Regions from separate parts of the Streptomyces kaniharaensis genome, predicted to be linked through region 2. Evidence: riboswitches for the same ligand, from Rfam matches in the RefSeq annotation. Region 2 holds a riboswitch; the other holds the start of a gene.
What was found. A riboswitch is a leader RNA that binds a small molecule or an ion and turns the genes downstream of it on or off. The one in region 2 is predicted to bind thiamine pyrophosphate.

Region 1: linked by a shared signal. The riboswitch ahead of thiO (glycine oxidase ThiO) and the one ahead of F7Q99_RS13720 (purine-cytosine permease family protein) in region 2 are both predicted to bind thiamine pyrophosphate.

What each region holds. Positions count from the first base shown of each region.
Region 1 covers NZ_WBOF01000001.1:1,326,529-1,336,886, forward strand. The annotation lists gene F7Q99_RS06045 (DUF4126 domain-containing protein) at 1-190, shown strand, start outside; gene F7Q99_RS06050 (phytoene desaturase family protein) at 202-1,644, shown strand; gene F7Q99_RS06055 (hypothetical protein) at 1,652-2,506, opposite strand; gene metF (methylenetetrahydrofolate reductase [NAD(P)H]) at 2,681-3,595, opposite strand; gene F7Q99_RS06065 (polyprenyl synthetase family protein) at 3,769-4,875, shown strand; gene thiE (thiamine phosphate synthase) at 4,930-5,577, opposite strand; gene F7Q99_RS06075 (Rv2175c family DNA-binding protein) at 5,574-5,939, opposite strand; gene F7Q99_RS06080 (NAD(P)/FAD-dependent oxidoreductase) at 6,008-7,201, opposite strand; TPP riboswitch at 7,295-7,407, shown strand; gene thiO (glycine oxidase ThiO) at 7,411-8,586, shown strand; gene thiS (sulfur carrier protein ThiS) at 8,583-8,792, shown strand; gene F7Q99_RS06095 (thiazole synthase) at 8,795-9,613, shown strand; partial or broken gene F7Q99_RS43590 (protein kinase domain-containing protein) at 9,817-10,358, shown strand, end outside.
Region 2 covers NZ_WBOF01000001.1:2,995,401-3,005,758, forward strand. The annotation lists gene F7Q99_RS13700 (bifunctional DNA primase/polymerase) at 1-125, shown strand, start outside; gene F7Q99_RS13705 (DUF5926 family protein) at 300-1,283, opposite strand; gene F7Q99_RS13710 (ATP-binding protein) at 1,385-1,969, opposite strand; gene F7Q99_RS13715 (glycerophosphodiester phosphodiesterase family protein) at 2,200-3,024, opposite strand; gene F7Q99_RS13720 (purine-cytosine permease family protein) at 3,113-4,579, opposite strand; TPP riboswitch at 4,572-4,720, opposite strand; gene F7Q99_RS13725 (S1C family serine protease) at 4,949-6,814, shown strand; tRNA gene F7Q99_RS13730 (tRNA-Ser) at 6,878-6,965, shown strand; gene F7Q99_RS13735 (MerR family transcriptional regulator) at 7,096-7,923, shown strand; gene F7Q99_RS13740 (FAD-binding oxidoreductase) at 8,015-9,379, shown strand; gene F7Q99_RS13745 (pyridoxine/pyridoxamine 5'-phosphate oxidase) at 10,342-10,358, shown strand, end outside.

The sequences.
Region 1 (10,358 bases), 1.7 Mb from region 2:
GGTCACCCTGGCGATCTTCCACCCCTGGCTGGCCGCCTCGATCGCCGCCGTGCTGCTGGCGGTCGGACTGCTGCTGGTCTGGTTCGCGATCAACCGTATCCGGGCCTTCCGGGCCCGCCGCCGGGAGCGCAAGGCCGCCCGCGCCGCCCGGGTGGCGGGCCCGGAAGGTGTGTACGCCGGACAGCCCTAGGATCGTGTGCCATGGCACGGATCGTCATCATCGGCGCAGGAATGAGCGGGCTCGCGGCAGCCTCCCGGCTGGCGACCCTCGGACACCGGGTGACGGTCTGCGAGGCGGGCGGCACGTACGGGGGCATGGTCGGCCGGTACGAGCGCGACGGTTTCGCCTTCGACACCGGCCCCGGCCTGCTCACCCTCCCGGCCGTCTACCGCGACCTCGCGCTGAAGACCGGCAAGGAGCCGCTGGAGCAGTTGGTCGACCTGGCCCCGGTGGACCCGGAGAGCCGGCACCTGTTCCCGGACGGCACCGACCTCGCCCTGCCCAACGCCTCGCGCGGCGGTGTGGGTCAGGCCCTGGACGCGGCCTTCGGCACCGGCTCGGGCGCCCTGTGGAACGCGGTGGTGAACCGCGGCCGGACGGTCTGGGAGGCCACCCGCCGCCCGCTGCTGGAGGAGCCGCTCCCGGCCGACCCCCGGCCGCTGCACGCCGACCCGTACCCCGTCCCGCCCCGGCGCGGCCTCGCCCGGTTGCGGCCGGCCGGCCGCTGGACGCTCGCCGACGTCGCCGCCCGCGAACTCGGCGGCCACCCCGGGCTGACGGCCCTGCTGCACGAGCACGCGCTGCGGTTCGGGTTCGACCCGCGCACCGCCCCGGCCGGGGCCACCGTGCTGCCGTACATGGAGCAGTCCTTCGGAGTCTGGTACGTCAGGGGCGGCCTGCGCGCGCTGGCGGACGCGGTATACCGGCGCTGCGAGCAGCGCCGGGTGGAGTTCCGCTTCGACACCCGCTTCGAGCAGGTCGTCGAGAGGGACGGCCGGGCCTGCGGGATCGACACCTCGGCGGGCTCGATCGAGGCGGACGTGGTGATCTCCGCGGTGGGCGCCCCGGCGCAGGACCGCACCGACCCGGTCCCCGGCCGGGTCGTCGTCCTGCTCGCGCTGCGCGGCGAGCGCCCCGCGGGCACCGTGCACCGCACGGTCGTCCACGCGGCGGACCCGGCCGCCGAACTGGCCGGGATCTTCACTTGGGGCGCCCCGCTCGCCGACCGCCCGACCGTCCAGGTGCTGCGGCCGGACGACCCGTCGCTGCACCCCGCGGGCCACGAGACGGCCGTGCTGACCGCCACCGCCCCGGCCGGGGGCGTCGACTGGACGGAGCCCGGGGCCGCCGACCGGTTCGCGGACCGGATGATCGCCCACGCGGACGCGGCCGGACTCGGCCTCGCCGACCGTGCGCTGTGGCGGGTGGTCCGCACCCCGGCGGACACCGAGCGGGAGAGCGGCTCCCCGTTCGGCGCCGTCCCGCGCCCCGCCCTGGCCGGCGACCGCGGCGCCTACCTCCAGGCCCCGACCGAGCAGGCCCCCGGCCACTACCGGATCGGCGGCGCCGCCCACCCCGGCGGCGGGCTCGCCCGCGTCGGCATGTCGGCCTGCATCGCGGCCAACCTGATCGGTCCGGCGTAGCGGGGCGTCAGCCCTGGTGCCAGGTGCTCTGCTGCTGGTAGCCGTAGCCGTGCTCGTAGCTCGGCTGCTGCGGGATGCCCTGCTGGTGCATCTGGTGCTGGTCGGGCTGCTGCTGCCACTGCTGGTGCTGGGCGTTCGGGTCCCAGGCGGCGGTCTGCTGCTGCTGGTAGCCCGCGTACTGGTCCTGCTGCTGGTAGCCGCCGTACGGGTCGGGCTGCTGCTGGTAGGCGCCGTAGCCCTGGTCGTACGCGAAGGCGGGCTGCTGCTGTGCCTGCCACTGCTGCTGGTCGTAGGACGTCTGCTGCTGCACGGGGTCGTAGCCGGCCTGGTAGGCCTCGACGTACGGGTCCTGCGGCTGCTGCTGCTCGTAGTAGCCGGGCATGTAGACGCCGTCGGCGGCCATCTCCTGCATCTCGAAGGCGGCGGTCTGCTCGACCTCCGCGACGGCCTCGGCGGCCAGGGCGGGCTCCGGGGGCGCTTCGACGGCGCTGACCTCGCCGACCCGTGTGTCGGCCGCCTCGACCGCGGTCGCCGCCGCCGCACCGCCGGTGAGCGCACCGAGCAGCGGCACCTTGGCGAGCGGGCCGGGCAGGCTGTCGTCGGCCTTGCGCAGCGACCAGCCGGCCGTGTAGCCGCGCTTGACCGAGAGGGTGACGAGGGTCTGGCCGACCGCGAACATGGCCGCGCCGGCGCCGATCACCGGGACGGACCGCAGGCCCATCCCGCCGGCCACGCCGAGGAACCCGACCAGCGCGAGGGCGCGCCAGTGCAGCGGGGCCCGGTTCTGCAGCAGCAGCTCGGCCACCAGCCAGAGCGCCACCACCGCCAACGCGGCGTACAGCAGCAGGTATCCGATGCCCATCCGCCCGCTACCTCCAGTCGCGTGCCCGCGCGCGCCGCGCGTGTGCGGCGACTGTACCCGCTCAACGGCCGGGGCACCGCATCGCGTTCCCGCCGCCCCGGACCCGGCCGCACACGACCGAACCCGCCACCGCCGGGACGGTGACGGGCTCGTGAACCCGCGCCCGGGAGGCCCTCAGCGCCGGTGCAGACCGAGGTTCTGGTAGATCTCCAGCGTCGCCGTCGAGTGGTTGAGCGTGATGAAGTGCAGGCCCGGCGCGCCCTCGGCGAGGAGGCGTTCGGCCATCGCGGTGGCGTGTTCCATGCCGACCGCGCGCAGCGCCGCCGGGTCGTCGATCGCCGCCCGCAGGCGGGCCTCCAGGTCGGCGGGGAAGGCCGAGCCGCTGAGCTGCGGGAAGCGCTCCAGCTGCTTGGCGTTGGTGACCGGCATGATCTCCGGGATGATCGGCGCCTCGCAGCCGGCGGCGGTCACCCGGTCGCGCAGCCGCAGGTAGTCGTCGACCTCGAAGAACATCTGGGTGATCGCGTAGTCGGCGCCCGCGCGGATCTTGCCGACGAAATGCCGGATGTCGTCGTCCCAGTTGGTCGAGCGCGGGTGCATGTTCGGCGAGGCCGCGACGCCGACGCAGAAGTCGCCGATGCCCTTGATCAGCTCCACCAGCTCGTAGGCGTAGGTGACGCCGTCGGGGTGCTTGATCCAGTCGGCCATCGGGTCGCCGGGCGGGTCGCCGCGGACGGCGAGGACGTTGCGGACGCCCTGGTCGGCGTACTGGCCGATGATGTTGCGCAGTTCGGCGATCGAGTGGTCGACGGCGGTCAGGTGGGCGACCGGGGTCAGGGTGGTCTCGGTGGCGATCCGACCGACCATGTTGACGGTGCGCTCGCGCGAGGAGCCGCCGGCTCCGTACGTCATGCAGACGAAGTTCGGGTCGAGCGGTTCGAGCCGCCGGATGGCGTCCCAGAGCTTCTGCTCGCCGACCTCGCTGCGCGGGGGCATGAACTCGAAGGAGAAGGACCGCTTTCCGGCCGCCAGCAGCTCGCGGACCGTCAACGCGCGGTCCGATCTGGTCGACGCGATACCGAGTGCCATGCTGGCAGGCTATCCGTCGACCCGGGGGCCCGGACACCTTGGTTCCACGGATTGAGACAAACGGTGGACGACATTCCACTACCTGCCGGCAGCCCGTCCGCCCTGCTCGCACGGCTGTTCCCCGGCCGCCCCGCTACGCTTGCTGCACCCCAAGCGAACCGCGGAGCCTCATCGTGACCTCGTCCAGCAACCGGCCGGCCAACCCCATTGACGTGGAGGAGGTCCGCGCGCGCGTGAACGCCGCCCTCGTCGCGTTCATGGACGGCCAGTCCGCGCTGCTCGGCAAGATCTCGCCCCAGCTGGTGCCCGCCTCCGACGCCCTGCGCGACTTCCTGCTGGACGGCGGCAAGCGGCTGCGCCCGGCCTTCTGCTACTGGGGCTGGCGCGGCGCCGGCGGCGCGGCCGAGAGCGAGGGGATCGCCAACGCGGCGGCGGCCCTGGAGCTGCTGCAGGCGAGCGCGCTCGTCCACGACGACCTGATGGACCGCAGCGACACCCGCCGCGGCCTGCCCTCGATCCACCGCCGCTTCGAAGCGCTGCACCGTGAGCGCGGCTGGCGCGGCGACCGCGAGCAGTACGGCGCCTCGGCGGCGGTGCTGCTCGGCGACCTGCTGCTGATCTGGTGCGACGAGCTGTTCCTGCGCTCCGGCCTGGAGCCGGCCGCCGTCCTGGCCGCCAAGCCGGTGTTCGACCTGATGCGCACCGAGGTCATGGTCGGCCAGTACCTGGACGTGCTGGAGCCGGTGGCCGGCGACTCGACGGACGAGGGCGCGCTGGACCGGGCGCAGACGGTGCTGCACTACAAGTCGGCGAAGTACACGATCGAGCGCCCGCTCCAGGTCGGCGCGCTGCTGGCCGGCGCCCCGCCGGAGCTGGTCGAGGCGTACGGGGCGTTCGGGCTGCCGCTGGGCGAGGCGTTCCAGCTGCGGGACGACCTGCTCGGCGTCTTCGGCGACCCGGCGGTCACCGGCAAGCCGGCCGGCGACGATCTGCGCGAGGGCAAGCGCACCCTGCTGGTCGCGCACGCGATGCGCGGGCTGTCGGCCGCCGACGCGCGCCACCTCGACGAACGGCTCGGCGCGCCGGACCTGGCGCCCGAGGAGGTCGCCGGGCTGCGCGAGCTGGTCGCCCGCAGCGGGGCGCCGGAGCTGGTGGAGCGCCGGATCGACGAGCTGATGCGCCAGGCGCTGGACGCTCTGGCGGCGGCGCCGCTGGTGGACGAGCGGGCCCGCGCGGTGCTGCTGGCACTGGCCGAGGCCGCCACCGTCCGCAAGTACTGAGCACGTGCGTCAGCACTGAGCTCGTACGGGGAACGGTGACGGCCCCGGTGGGGGTCAGGCCGAGCGCAGCCGCCGGGACAGCTCGGCGGCTGCCGCCCGCGGGTCGTCGGCGGCGGTGATGGCCCGCACCACGACGATCCGGCGGGCTCCGGCCGCCAGCACCTCGTCGACGTTGCCGAGGTCGATGCCGCCGATGGCGAACCACGGCCGGTCGGTGGGCTGCTCGGCCGCGTACGAGACCAGGCCGAGGCCCGGCGCCGGGCGGCCCGGCTTGGTCGGGGTCGGCCAGACCGGGCCGGTGCAGAAGTAGTCCACGCCCGGCTCGGCGATCGCCGCGTCCACCTCGGACTCGGCGTGGCAGGACCGGCCGATCAGCACGTCGTCGCCGAGGATCGCCCGGGCGGCCGGCACCGGCAGGTCGTCCTGCCCGAGGTGCAGCACGTCCGGCCGGGCCGCGTGGGCGACGTCGGCGCGGTCGTTGACCGCCAGCAGCTTGCCGTGGCGGCGGCAGGCGTCCGCGAAGACCTCCAGGGCCGCCAGCTCCTGCTTCGCCTCCAGGCCCTTGTCCCGCAGCTGGACGATGTCCACCCCGCCGGCCAGCGCCTCGTCCAGGAACTCGGCCAGGTCGCCCTGCTCGCGACGGGCGTCGGTGCACAGGTAGAGCCTGGCGTCGGCCAGGCGCGCCCGCGGGCCGCTGGTCACAGGGCCATCGCCTGGGCGCGCCGCTTGACCTCGGTGGCCCGGTTCTCCCACAGCGCCTGCATCGGGGTGCCCGGCAGCGACGGGTCCTCGGTGAACAGCCACTCCAGGATCTCGTCGTCGCTGAACCCGCTGTCGCGCAGCACGGTCAGCAGGCCGACCAGGTGCTTGACCGGGCCGGTCTCGTCGATGAACGCGGCCGGGACCTGCAGCGACTTGTTCGGGCCGCGGCGGACGGCGATCAGGTCACCCTTCTTGACCATGTTGCGCACCTCGGTGACCAGCACACCCCACTGCTCAGAGATGTCGGGCAGGTACAGCCACTCGGGGACCAGGGCGTCAATCTTGGCTTCGATCTCACTCACGGCACCAGACTGCCACCTCCACGGCCCGGCGCGCACCAAGGGGCCGGGTCAGAGGGCGTCAGAGGGCGTCAGAGTGCCGCCGACTTCAGCGGCACGGCCGGATCCGCCGCCCGGGCCGGGTCCAGCGCGGTGCCGCGCTCGATCAGCCGCCGGCCCTGGGTGAGGTCACGCGGACGGTCGACGGCCAGCAGCGCGGTCGGCACGCCGTCGCGCAGCCACAGCACGGCCCAGGACGGGTCCTGCGGCGAGCCGCGCCACAGCAGCTCGTCGCCCTCGGCGTGCCGGCCCGCGTACTGCACCATCCGGCCGAACTGCTCCGACCAGAAGTACGGCACCGGGTCGTACGGCGCGTCCGCCCCGAGGACGGAGGCGGCCGCGGCCTCGCCGGACTGCAGCGCGTGGTCCCAGTGCTGGACGGCCAGCCGGGCACCGGAGCGGGCGGAGGGGTAGCTGATGCAGTCGCCGGCCGCGAGGACGCCCGGCAGGCTGGTGCGCAGGTGCTCGTCCACCAGCACGGCGCCCGTCGCGTCCAGCTCGACGCCGGAGCCGGCCAGCCAGTCGGTCGCGGGCCGGGCGCCGATGCCGACCACCACGAGATCCGCCGGCAGGTGCGCGCCGTCCGCCAGCAGCACCGACCCGGACTCGACGGCGGCGACGCCGACCCCGCAGCGCAGGTCCACACCCGCCTCGGCGTACCAGGCCGCCATCGCCGTGCCGACCTCGGTCGGCAGCGCGCCGGGGACGGGCGCCGGGCCCGCCTCGACGACGGTCACCTCGCAGCCGGCCGCGCGGGCGGCGGTGGACACCTCGGCGCCGATCCAGCCGGCGCCGACCAGCACCAGGCGGAGGCCGGGCCGGAGCAGCGCCCGCAGCGCCAGCGCGTCGTCCAGGGTGTGCAGCAGGTGCGCACGCTCGGCTCCGGGCAGGGCGCGCGGGGCGGCGCCGGTGGCGATCACCAGCGCGCCGAACGGCAGGTCGCCGCCGTCGGTGTGCAGCACGCCCGGGGTGAGGCCGGTGGCCCGGCGGCCGGTGAGCAGCTCGACGCCCAGGTGCGGGAAGTCGATGTCCAGGGTGGTCGCGTCGGCCTTGCCGAGCAGGACGTCCTTGGAGAGCGGCGGCCGGTCGTACGGCGCGTGCGGCTCCTCGCCGACCAGGACGATCCGCCCCTGCCACCCGCCGCGCCGCAGCCCCAGGGCGCACTGCGCGCCCGCCAGCCCGGCTCCGACGACGACCACCTGATCCGTTCCGCTCAGCTCTGCCACGCCGTCACTGTACTCAGCGCCGTCCGCGGCCCGACCGGCCCGTCCGCCCCTCGTACGCGTCTTCGGCCGGTCCGGGCCCCGGAGTTAAGGTGGGGGCACCATCACGGGAGCCCGGCGTACCGGGCTGAGAGGCGGGCTGACACGGCCTGCGACCGTCCGAACCTGATCCGGGTCATACCGGCGAAGGGAGAAGAGGAGCTTTGACACGCTTGGCACGGGGCGCGCAAGCCGACGTGCTGGTGATCGGCGGGGGCGTCATCGGCCTCGCCGTCGCCTGGCGGGCGGCGCAGCGCGGTCTGAGGAAAGTCGTCGTGGTCGATCCGTCCCCCGGCGGCGGGGCCGCCCACGTCGCGGCCGGGATGCTCGCCCCGGTCACCGAGCTGCAGTACGGCGAGGAACCGCTGCTGCGCCTGGGCATGGCGTCGAACGAGCGGTACGCGTCCTTCGTCGCCGAACTCACCGAGGCGAGCGGCGGCGAGGACACCGGCTACCGGCGGTGCGGCACCCTCGCCGTCGCGCTGGACTCGGACGACCGCGAGGAGCTGCGCGAGCTGCACGCCTTCCACCAACGGCTGGGCCTCGACTCGACCTGGCTGACCGGCCGGGAGGCCCGCAGGCTGGAGCCGATGCTCGCCCCCGGCGTCCGCGGCGGCCTGCACGTGGCCGACGATCACCAGGTGGACGGCCGCCGGCTGCTGAAGGCACTGATCTTCGCCTGCGAGCGTGCGAACGTCGTGATCCACCGCGCCGAGGCCGTCGAGCTGCTGGTCGAGGACCGCCGCGCGGTCGGCGCCCGGCTCTCGACCCTGGAGACCGTCACCGCCGACCAGATCGTCCTCGCCGCCGGCCCGTACAGCCACCGGCTCCCCGGTCTGCCGGAGGGCGTGCTGCCGGCGATCCGTCCGGTGAAGGGACAGATCCTACGGCTGCGGATCCCGGAGGCGTACCGGCCGTTCCTTTCCCGCAACGTCCGCGCGGTGGTGCGCGGGCAGCACCTGTACCTGGTGCCCCGGGAGAACGGCGAGCTGGTCATCGGCGCGACCACCGAGGAGCAGGGTTACGACACCACCGTCACCGCCGGCGGGGTGTACGAACTGCTGCGGGACGCCCACGAGTTGGTACCGGGGATCACCGAACTGCCGCTGGTGGAGACCTCGGCCGGGCTGCGGCCGGGCTCGCCGGACAACGCGCCGCTGCTCGGGCCGACCGAACTCCCCGGTCTGGTCGCCGCGACCGGCCACTACCGCAACGGCGTGCTGCTCACCCCGGTGACCGCCGACCTGGTCGCCGAGTACCTGGCGACCGGTGAAGTACCCGATCTCGCAAGGCCGTTCACGCCCGCCCGGTTCTCCCCCGCCCGCCCCACCACGAAGGCCCACGCATGACCGACATCGCCCTGACCGTCAACGGCGAGCCCCGGCTGGTGCCCGCCACGACCACCCTCGCCGAGGTGGTGGCCACCCTGAGCGCCGCCAACTCCGGCGTCGCCGCCGCGCTCAACGAGGCCGTGGTGCCGCGTAGTTCGTGGTCGCAGACCCCGCTGTCGGCGGGCGACCGGATCGAGATCCTCACCGCCGTGCAGGGAGGCTGAGCATGGCCGACGACCGTTTCCCCGACGACAAGGACGGCCTCACCATCGCCGGGACGACCTTCGGCTCCCGGCTGATCATGGGCACCGGCGGCGCGCCGAGCCTGGAGATCCTGGAGCAGGCGCTGCTGGCCTCCGGCACCGAGCTCACCACCGTCGCGATGCGCCGGGTCCACGCCACCACCCAGGGCTCGGTGCTCGACGTGCTGACCCGCAACGGGATCCGCGTGCTGCCCAACACGGCCGGCTGCTTCACCGCCGGGGAGGCCGTGCTGACCGCCCGGCTGGCCCGCGAGGCGCTCGGCACCGACTGGGTGAAGCTGGAGGTCATCGCCGACGAGCGGACCCTCCTGCCGGACCCGATCGAACTGCTGGACGCCGCCGAGACCCTGGTCGACGACGGCTTCACGGTGCTCCCGTACACCAACGACGACCCAGTGCTGGCCCGCAGGCTGGAGGACGTCGGCTGTGCGGCGATCATGCCGCTGGGCTCGCCGATCGGCTCCGGCCTGGGCATCCGCAACCCGCACAACTTCCAGCTGATCGTGGAGAGCGCGAACGTCCCGGTGATCCTGGACGCGGGCGCCGGCACCGCCTCCGACGTCGCGCTGGCGATGGAGCTGGGCTGCTCGGCGGTGATGCTCGCCTCCGCGGTGACCAGGGCTCAGGACCCGGTGCTGATGGCCGAGGCGATGCGGCACGCGACCGAGGCCGGCCGCCTCGCGTACCGGGCCGGCCGGATCCCGCGCCGCTTCCACGCCGAGGCCTCGTCCGCGATGGCCGGCCGCGCCGACCTGGACACCCGGGAGCACCCGGCCTTCTAGGGGCATGACGCGTCACAAGCCGGGCACAGATGGCCCCGGAGGCAATGCCCTCCGGGGTCTTCCGGTCCACACCTCACTAGACTCGCCCGGTGGACGTCACTCCTCCCCCTCGCAAGCGAGAGGGCTCCTCACTCGGATCCGAAGACCCTCATGACGGCCAAGCCCTGACCGCTGCCCGTGGACAGGTCACCGACAGTATCCAAGTGGTGCACACATTGTCAGATCCTCTGATCGGTACCCTGCTCGACGGCCGGTACCGGGTCGACCAGCGCATCGCGACCGGTGGGATGTCCACGGTCTACCGGGGCACCGACACCCGCCTCGACCGCGTGCTCGCGCTCAAGGTGATGCACCCCGACCTCGCCGGGGACGAGGGCTTCACCGCCCGGTTCATCCGCGAGGCCAAGGCGGTCGCCCGGCTCACCCACCCGAACGTGGTCAACGTCTTCGACCAGGGCGCCGACGGCGGGAACGTTTTCCTCGCCATGGAGTACGTGCCCGGCCGCACCCTGCGCGAGCTGCTGCGCGACCGCGGTGCGCTGTCGATCCGGGCCGCCCTGGACGTCCTGGAGCCGGTCCTCGCCGCGCTCGGCGCCGCGCACCGGGCCGGGCTGGTCCACCGGGACGTCAAGCCGGAGAACGTGCTGATCACCGACGGCGGCCTGGTGAAGGTCGCCGACTTTCGGCCTGGTCCGGGTGCTGGGCACCGCCGACGGCCAGCCCACCTCGACGTCCACCGCGACCG
Region 2 (10,358 bases):
TGCGCTGGGTGCTGGCGCCGCGTTCTTCGGTCGACGGCGGGGTGTGGCTGCCGCAGGTCGGGCCGCTGCTGGGCGAGTTGGTGGAGGCGACCGTCCGGCTGGACAGCGGGCACTCGGCGTACTGATCGCCCGGAAAAACAAAAGATCCGGCCGCTGGCGACGGGGGATGCACCAGCGACCGGACTCTTTAGACAGTAACAAGGATCCGCGCCCGCGCCAATTTCCAAGACGCCCTCCACGCCCGGAAATTGCGCTTCACGGCGACAATGTGACGCGTATCACCTTGTTGCTGCCGCGCTTTAGTTCAAGGTGACCTGACGGTTCACCAGGTTCGCGCGGGCGCGCCGCTCCTCGGCGGTGAGCGGGGTCTCGTCGGCGAGAACGGCGGCGAGCCGCTCGGCGAACTCGGCGGCCGGCTTCTCGCAGTCGGCGGCCGTCATGGCGAGCGGCAGGTCCCACACCGGGACGGTCAGGCCGTGCGCGCGGAAGGAGCCGACCAGGCGGGTGTCCGCGCCGAGCGAGGCGTCACCGGCGGCGTTCAGCCGGGCCAGGGCGTCCAGCAGCTGCTCCTCCGGCACGGTCATCACCCAGCGCAGGTGGTTCTTGTCCGGCGTGCCGCACCAGTAGGCGGCGTCCACGCCGGCGAGCTTCTCGGTCGGGATGGCGGAGGCGTTGGCGCGCTCCAGCGAGGCGGCGACCTCGCCGGTGGCGGTCTCGGCGTCCTCCAGCCAGAACTCGAAGCCGGTGTGCACGGCGGGCGTGAACGCGGCGGTGACGTCCAGCAGGTCCTGCAGGCGGCGCCCGCCCGGGACGGTCCGGCGCGCGGGGACCGGGCTGCCCGGCTCGGCGGCCAGGGCCAGCTCCAGGGCGTCGGCGAGGTCGCGGCTCAGGTCGCCGGAGGCGGACTGGGTCTGCAGGCCGAGCAGGATGGAGCCGTCCTGGCGGCGCAGGGCCGGCCAGGCCAGCGGCAGCACGGTGGCCAGGGTGACCGACGGGACCTCGCCGTTGGCGGTCTCGGCGACCCCGGCGGCCAGCGTCAGCGGCACGGTGGCGGCGGGCACCAGCTCGCGCAGCGCGACCCAGTCGGCCTCGCCCGGCAGGCCCTCGAACGGGCGGTGCACCAGCTCCTGCACCGCGTGCGAGGCCTCGCGGCCGTGACAGGCCTTGTACCGGCGGCCCGAGCCGCAGGGGCAGTTCTCGCGGGCCCCGACCACGGGGACCTCGCCCGTGACGGCGGTGGCGGACTGACGCTGCGGCGCCTTCTTGGCGGCCTTCTTGCCCATGGTGCGGCTCTCCCGGGGACGATGGTGCTTTTCTCCGGGAAGCCTACTGACGTTCCCCCGGCACGTGGGCACCCGCCGGGGCCTGGGCCGGGTGCCGCGCGTCAGGCGCTGCGGGCGTCACCGCCGGTGCGCCGGGCGTGCCGGGCGCGGGCGGGCAGCGCCGCCCAGACCGTCACCTCGCCGGGCGCGTCGCGCACGCCCCAGTCGCTGGCCAGCTGGTCGACGATGCTCAGGCCGCGGCCGCCGTGCGAGGTCAGCGACGGGCTGGCCGGCGACGGCCGGGTCGGCGCGCCGCCGTCGGTGACCTCCAGGGTGAGGACGCCGTCCGCGTGCACCTGCCAGCGGACCAGGACGCCGCCGTCGTCGCTCCCGTACTCCTCGGCGCCCCAGTGGGCCGGCTGTCCGGCGTGCGGCCCGGAAGGGATGCCGACCAGGACCTGGTCCACGACCTCGGCTCGGGCGCCGCGCCCGAGGGCCGGCAACGGGCCGAGCGGCCGGGCGTACTGACACGCATTGCTCAAGAGTTCGGAAAGGATCAGTACGGCGTCGTCAATGACCCGTTCCGGTATCTCCTTATCACCGAGATCTCGACGCAGCCTGCGCCGTGCGACCCCGACACTCGCCGGGCCGTGCGGCACTGCCATGGCCGATGAAGTCGGTACTTCACGCACCACCATCAACGCCACCCCCGGACCTCCTTCAGCGTATGCCGAGGGATGGATGCCCCTTCGTAATGCGTCGGAAACGACCAGGCGACGATCCCGTGAGCCCATTTCGCGCGGCGCGACGGAGGGTGGGCGCGAGGCCATTCCCGCTCACCCTCCGTCGTGCCGGACGCCCAATTCTCGGCAATGAACGTATGCGGAAGGTTTGCCTGCCGACCGCGGCGATCGGGGCCGTCCGAGCCCTCCCGGGCTCACCGCCCGAGCTGTCCCAGGACGTCCGAGGGCCGGTTGGTGATGATCGCCGCCACGCCGAGCTCCCGGCAGAGCTCCACGTCGGCCGGCTCGTCGACCGTCCACACGTGGACCTCGTGGCCCAGCTCGCGCAGCCGCGGCACCAGCTGCGGGCGGGCCCGCACCAGCTCGATGCCGGGCCCGGCGATCCGCGCCCCGCCCGGCAGCGGCCTGCCCGGGCGCAGCTGCCCGAGGAGGGGCAGCATCCGCTCGAACAGGAACACCCGCGGGTAGTCCGGCGCGGCGGCGGCCACCCGGTTCAGGGCGATGGAGGAGAAGCTCATGATGCGGGCGGACGGACGGTCGCCGTCCCGGCTGCCGGAGATCTTGAACCGTTCGAGCATCCGCAGCAGCTCGGCCTCGACCCGGCCGCGGTAGCGCACCGGGTGCTTGGTCTCGATCGCCAGGTCCACCGGGCGCCCGCAGTCCACGACCAGCTCCAGCAGGCGCTCCAGCCGCAGCACTCCGCGCAGCTCGGGGTCGGTGCTGGGCCGGCCGGTCTTCCAGGCGCCGAAGTCGTACGCCTCCAGCTCGGCGAGCGTCATCGCCGAGACGGTGCCCTGGCCGTTCGAGACCCGGCCGATCCGGCGGTCGTGCACGCAGACCAGCTCGCCGTCGGCGGTCACCCGGACGTCGCACTCGACCGCGTCCGCGCCTTCGTCGAGAGCGCGCCGGTAGGCCGCGAGGGTGTGCTCGGGGAGGGCGTCCGAGGAACCGCGGTGGGCGATCACCTGGACGGGCGGCACGGTGCGCGGGGCCGCCGGGGACAGATCTGGGCTGGTCACACCGCCCACGATAGGCGGCGGAGGTGAAGCGGGAGCGAAGAAGGTCCCAACCTGCGGGGCCGTCTTCGCTCCCGTCGCGCTCCCGGGCTCAGCCGCGCGCGGGGCGCCGGGTCAGCGGGGTGAGCGCCCAGGTGGCCAGGGCCGGCACCAGGAAGGCGAACAGCGAGGCCGACGTCCACTCCTGCGGGGTGAAGTGCAGGGTCTCCCGGGCGGAGGTCCAGAAGTCGGTCCACCAGCCGGCCACCGGGGTCGGCGCGATGAACTGGTAGACGGCGAAGCCCAGCCCCCACGGCAGCAGCATCAGCCAGCGGGACGGCGCGTCGGCGGAGAGGTCCCAGCCGTGCCGGCCGGCGCCGAGGAAGAAGTCCACCGCCAGCACGGCCAGCAGCGGCACGAACACCGAGCCGATCAGGCCGAGGAAGTTGGTGTAGGTGTCGGTGAACCGGTCGATCCGCAGCGCCAGCACGGTGGTCAGCACGCCGATCCCGCCGGTCAGCACCCGGCGGTCCACCTTCGGCAGCAGGTTCTGCACCGACATCGCGGTCGAGTACACGTTGGCGAAGGACTGGTCGGTCTCGCGCAGCACCAGCACCAGCAGGAACAGCCAGCCGGCGCCGACGCCGAGGAAGGAGTCGAAGATCTTGTCCGGGTCGCCGCCCGACTGCAGCAGCGCGATCAGGCCCAGCACGTAGCACCACACCTGGGCGAGCGTGTAGCCGGAGAAGCTGCCCCAGAAGGCGGAGCGCGGGGTGCGCGAGTGGCGGGTGTAGTCGGCGGCCAGCGGGACGAAGGAGATCGACACCGCGATCATCGCGTCGGTGGCGCCCAGGAAGCCGTGCCAGTTGCCGGCACCCGGGTCGGGCACGCCGTGGCGGCCCAGCTGGACGGTGAAGTACACCATCGCGACGGCGACGGCGGCGGCCACGAAGCGGCGCAGCACGGCGATCGAGCCGAGCGGCCAGATGGTGAGCACGGTGGTCAGCGCGCCGGCGAGGAGGACGAACAGCCAGCGGTAGCCGTCGGTGTGGGCGACGGTCTGCGCGCCGGCCGCGATCGTCAGCAGCTCGAACACGCCCCAGCCGACGCACTGGACGATGTTCAGCACCGTCGGGACGTACGACAGCCGGGTGCCGAACAGCCCGCGCAGGCTCGCCATCGCCGGCGCGCCGGTGCGGGCGCCGATCAGCGCGGCCACGCCGAGCATCGCCGTGCCGACCACGGTGCCGGCCGTGATCGCGGTGACCGCGGCGGCCAGCGACAGCTCGCTGCCCGGGGCGCCGAGCACGGTGGCGGCGGTGGAGAAGCCGATCAGGCTGACGCCGAGGTTCATCCAGAGCGCGAAGTGGTCGCGGAAGCGGAGGGTGCGAGGCGGCTCGGTGTCGAGGACGAGCGGCGCCTCGACCCTCTCCGGGCGGTCCAGGACGGCGGTCGCGCTCGCGCCCGCAGAACCGGGCGCGTCGGTGCCTGCGACCTCGTGGGGCGGGGTCGTGGACGATTCGGAGAAACCCTTGGACGCGGGCGCGCCCGAAGAAGAGGATGGCGAAGCAGACGGCATGGCCGATACTCCCTACGCCGGCATTACCCGGACAGGTTCCGGCGGTCAGCGCCCCCTCGACGGTCCGTCCACGATTCCCGTGGCGTACGGTCGACCAGCGCACTCTCAGCCTGGAAGGTCCAAGCTCCCGCGTGTCAGTTTGGAGCGGACAGGCTAACCGGCTCGTGGGCGAACGCCAACGCGAGGGGTGTGAGGTCCGCATCGCGGGACGGCCGGTGGGGGTGGGGAGCTTCCGTCGGGAGGTCGTCGAGCGGGTTCGTCGGCCCCGGCTAAGGATTCTTATGAGTTCTTCAGAGGGGTCCTTACGGCAATCGAATCGGCAGTGCGAAAAACTATGGTCCTTGGTTCTGTCAGCTATGGAGGTCGTCCGTGAGCACCGAGCGCGAGGTTGGGCCCGCCGGGCCGCAGGGGGAGCAGCCCTCGGGCAGCCAGGAGGCGGCCGGCGCCGTCTCCGAAGGCCCGGCTCCGGACGGCCACAAGCCCACGATGGCCTTCCGGCGGGTGCCCGAGCCCGAGGCGGCGCCGGCGGAGGGCGGGCACAAGCCGACCATGGCGTTCGGCCGGGTCCCCGAGCCGACGGCCGCTCCGGAGGCCCCGGCGGCTCCGGCCACCGAGGCAGCTCCGGCGGAGGGCGGGCACAAGCCCACCGTGGCCTTCACCAAGGTCCCGGCGCCGGAGGCCGCCCCTGCGGCTGCCCCGGCCGCTGAGGTGCCCGCCGCCGAGTTGCCCGCCGCGCCTGCCGCTGCCGAGACCGGCTACATCGACGCGCCGCCGCCCGTCCTGCCGCCCGCGCCCGCCGCCCCGGTCGCGCCCGCCCCGACCATGGCCCTGCCGCCGGGTGCCAACCCGTACGCGACCCCGACCCACGGCGTCCCGGCCGCCGGCGCCCACGACCCGTACGGCGCCCAGGCCGCCCACGGCGCGCCCGGCCACCACCCGTTCGGCGCCGGCCAGCCGCTCGGCGGCTGGGGCGCCGCGCACGACGCCACCACCGGCATGCCCGGCGTGCCCGGTGCTCCGGGCCACCCGGGCGGTCCCGGTGTCCCCGGCGGCCCGTTCGGCTACCCGGCGGACTTCCCCAGCGGCCCGACCGGCCCCGGCGGTCCCCGCAAGAAGCGCGGCGGCCTGGTCGCCCTGATCGCCGCCGTCACCCTCGTCGCGGGCCTCGCCGGCGGCGCGGTCGGCGTGGTCGTCTCGGGCGACCGGAACCCGGTCGCTGCCGCCGACGACCACCGCAGCACCACCGTCCAGGCCAGCAACACCCAGAAGAACGAGCCCGCCCCCGGCTCGATCGCCAGCATCGCGCAGAAGGCGCTGCCCAGCGTCGTCACCATCAAGGCGCAGGGCAACGGCGAGTCGGGCACCGGCACCGGCTTCGTCTTCGACACCGAAGGCCACATCCTCACGAACAACCACGTGGTGGCGCCCGCCGTCACCGGCAGCGGCGGCAAACTGACCGTCAAGTTCGCCGACGGCACCTCCTACACCGCCTCGGTGCTGGGCCGCGCCGAAGGCTACGACGTGGCCGTGGTCAAGCTCGACAACCCGCCCAAGGGCAAGCTGGCCCCGCTCCCGCTGGCCGACTCCGACAAGGTCAACGTCGGCGACGCCACCATCGCGATCGGCGCCCCGTACGGCCTGGAGTCCACCGTCACCAGCGGCATCATCAGCGCCAAGGACCGCCCGGTCGCCTCCGGTGACGAGACCGGCGCCCAGGCCTCGTACATGAACGCCCTTCAGACCGACGCCTCGATCAACCCCGGCAACTCCGGCGGCCCGCTGCTCGACTCCAGCGGCGCCGTGGTCGGCATCAACTCTGCGATCCAGTCCAACGCCTCCGCCAACGGCCGGGCCGGCAGCATCGGCCTGGGCTTCGCCATCCCGATCAACCAGGCCAAGTGGGTCGCCGACACCCTGATCAAGACCGGCAAGCCGGTCTATGCCAAGCTCGACGTGCTGCGCAACGACGACTACAAGGGCGACGGCGCGCAGATCCAGACCCGCGACGTGCAGGGCCAGCCCGCCGTCACCCCCGGCGGCGCCGCCGACAAGGCCGGCCTCAAGCCCGGCGACGTCATCACCAAGCTCGGCGGTGCCCCGATCGAGAACGGCCCGGCCCTGGTCAGCCGGATCTGGACGCACAAGCCCGGCGAGACCGTCGACGTCGAGTACCTGCGCAACGGCCAGACCATGACCACCAAGGTCACCCTCGGCCAGCGGGAAGGCGACAGCTGACCGGCGCCACCGGGAAACCGTGTGCACCGAACCCCGCCGGACCCGTTAGGCTGACCTCCGCCTGGAGAGCTGCCCGAGCGGCCTAAGGGAACAGTCTTGAAAACTGTCGTGGCGTGACCCGTCACCGTGGGTTCGAATCCCACGCTCTCCGCCGGTAGGAGAACCACCTGCTCAGGGCGGGTGCCGATGATCGTTCGGCACCCGCCCTCGGTGTTTCCCGGGAAGCGGCGGCGGCCCGCGCTTGACCCTGACACGGTGAGAGGCCGTGCACTGGGAGCACCATGTTGACCATCGGAGACTTCGCCAAGCACGGCCGGGTGTCGGTGCGGATGCTGCGCCACTACGACGCGATCGGGCTGCTGCGCCCGGCCCGGGTGGACCCGCTGAGCGGCTACCGCTTCTACGGGGCGGCCCAACTCGCCCGGCTCAACCGGGTGATCGCGCTGAAGGAGCTGGGCTTCACGCTCCAGCAGGTGCGAGCCGTCCTGGACGAGGAAGTGGACGCGGCCGAGCTGCGCGGGATGCTGCGACTGCGCCGCGCCGAGCTCGCCGCGGCGATCGCGGCGGACGCCCGGCGGCTGGCCCGGGTGGAGGCGAGGCTCCGGACGATCGAGAGCGAGGGGACCATGTCCGCACACGATGTCGTGGTGAAGCGGGTGCCGTCCGTCCGGGTGGCCGAACTGACCGCGGTGGCCGCGAGTTACCAGCCGGAGGACATCGGACCGGTGATCGGCCCGCTGTTCGCCGAGCTGTGCCGCCGGCTGGAGGAGGCCGGGGTGGCGGAGACCGGCCCGTCCGTCGCCCGCTACGAGGACGCGCCGGAGGGCGGCGGTGCCGTGCTGATCCGGGTCGGCGTCCCGGTCGGGCCGGGGGTGGCGGCGGGGGCGTACGACTTCGACGTCGTCGACCTGCCCCCGATCGAGCAGGCGGCGACCGTCGTCCACCGCGGCCCGATGGACGAGGTGATGGGCAGCTCCCAGGAGCTCGCCCACTTCATCGACGCCAACGGCTACCGCTCCGCCGGCTACGCCCGCGAGCTCTACCTGGAGTGCCCGGACGACCCGGCGCAGTGGGTGACCGAGCTCCAGGAGCCCGTCGTCCGGCGGTGACCGACCGCCTTCCTCCTGGGGCCCACTTGCCGGGCCCCAGGAGGGCGGGCAGAGTGCGGGGGACGGCTGCGGGCGGTGAGCGGAGGCGGCGATGGGTGATCTGACGGATCGGCTGACGCAGGGGCTCCCGCCAGGGGCGGTCGTCGTCGACGAGGACGTGATGGCCGCCTACCGGCACGACATGGCGGGTTTCTGCGCGGCCGGAACGCCCGCCGTGGTGGTCTTCCCGGAGACGGTCGAGCAGGTGCAGCACGTGCTGCGGACGGCCACCGAGCTGCGCGTCCCGGTGGTGCCGCAGGGGGCGCGGACAGGGCTCTCCGGGGCGGCCAACGCCGTGGACGGGTGCATCGTGCTGTCGCTGGTCAAGCTGAACCGCATCCTGGAGCTCGATCCGGTGAACCGGATCGCGGTGGTCGAGCCCGGCGTCGTGAACGCCGAACTCTCGCGCGCCGCAGCCGAGTTGGGCCTGACCTATCCACCGGACCCGTCCAGCTGGGAGTCCTGCACCATCGGCGGCAACATCGGCACCGGCGCGGGCGGGCTCTGCTGCGTCAAGTACGGGGTGACCAGCGAGTACGTGCTCGGGCTGGACGTGGTGCTGGCGGACGGACGGCTGCTGTCCACCGGGCGCCGGACGGCCAAGGGCGTCGCCGGGTACGACCTGACCCGGCTGCTCGTCGGCTCGGAGGGCACGCTGGGCGTGGTGGTCCGGGCGGTGCTGGCGCTGCGGCCCGCGCCGCCGCCGCAGCTGGCGCTGGCGGCCGAGTTCCCCAGCGCGGACGCCGCGGGGACGGCGGTCTGCGAGGTGATGGCGGCCGGCCTGACCCCGTCGCTGATGGAGCTGATGGACGCGGTCAGCGTGCGGGCCGTCAACGCGATGGGGCGGATGGGGCTGCCGGAGTCCACCCAGGCGCTGCTGCTGGTGGCCTTCGACGGGCCGGACCGGGCGGCCGAGCTGGCCCGGGTGGCCGAGCTCTGCCGGGCGGCGGGCGCGACCGAGGTGGTGCCGGCCGACGACGAGACCGAGTCCGAGCTACTGCTGGCGGCCCGGCGGCTGGCGCTGCCCGCGCTGGACAGGCTCGGGACCACGATGATCGACGACGTGGCGGTGCCCCGCTCGCGGCTGGCCGAGATGCTCGACGGCGTCGCGGCGATCGCCGAGCGGCACGCGCTGACCATCGGAGTCGTCAGCCACGCCGGGGACGGCAACACCCACCCGATCGTCATCTTCGACGCCTCGGACGAGGAGCAGACGGCGCGGGCGCAGCGGTCCTTCGACGAGATCATGGCGCTGGGGCTGGAGCTGGGCGGCACGATCACCGGCGAGCACGGGGTGGGACTGCTCAAGCGGGACTGGCTGGCGCGGGAGCTGGGGCCGGTGGCGCTGGATCTCCAGCGGCAGCTGAAGGCGGTCTTCGATCCGCTGGGGATCCTCAATCCGGGCAAGATGGTCTGACGCTTCCGATACTTCTGATACTTCGACAGGTCCGACAGGTCTGACAGGTCCGACGGTATTCCGAATTCCGGGACGTTGTCGAATATCGACATTGGCGGGTGATCGAACCTTTTGGGGCGCGTTTTCGGTGCCCTCGCGCCGGGGGTGGTGAACTGGTTCTTTCGTGCTCGGCGAGGTGTCACGAGCGGCACATGTTTCGGAGAAATGCCAGCTCAGAGGTGATGGGTGGGCAGGCTGACCGTCGGCCCGGCCGTTATGCGCGGCCCTGTCGGACATCACGCTATCGGGCGAAAAGTGCCACGTGGGGTGGCGCTTTGTCGATTTGTTGCGGAAGTCTGTCCCTCGGCGTCGCAGCCCCAGGTGTTCTGGCCGGCGGACTCCGCACACATTGCGCGATTTACAGCTTTCCGGAGGATCTCATGGCTCGCATCCACCCCCGCCGGGTGGCCGGCTTACGGCTCGCCGGCCCGCTCGCAGCCGGCCGGTCCGACAACAACACCGACGTCGACGCCGCACCGGTCCTCCACTGATCCGAGCGGACACCACTGCCGGCGGGGGCGCCGGAGGTGAGTGGCCGCGGGTGAGCTGAGCACCCGCGGTGGGGCTCGAACCAGGCTCCGGGCGGTACCGCCCGGGTGGACATCGATGCGCATGACCGGCCAGCGGAAAGGGTCGCCGCGAAACCGGCCTCGTGGGCGGTGCCGTCGAAACCGGCACCGCCCACGGGTGTGTCCGAGCCCGGTACGAACTGTCCGTCAGGCCCTGGTGCGAACCGTCCGTCCGGACCTGGCACGAACCGTCCCGAGAGAGCCGCGCCCGGCCGGACCCGCCCAGCGAGGGCCCGCGCCCGGAGCCGTCGGTCCGCGGCGGTACATTGCGCTCCGACAGCGCACCGCGCGCCCGGGCCCCGGACGGCCCGGCCGGCCGGGGCGGCAACCGCGGCAACCGGAAGGAAGGGCGCGATGGCAGCGGAGGAGGA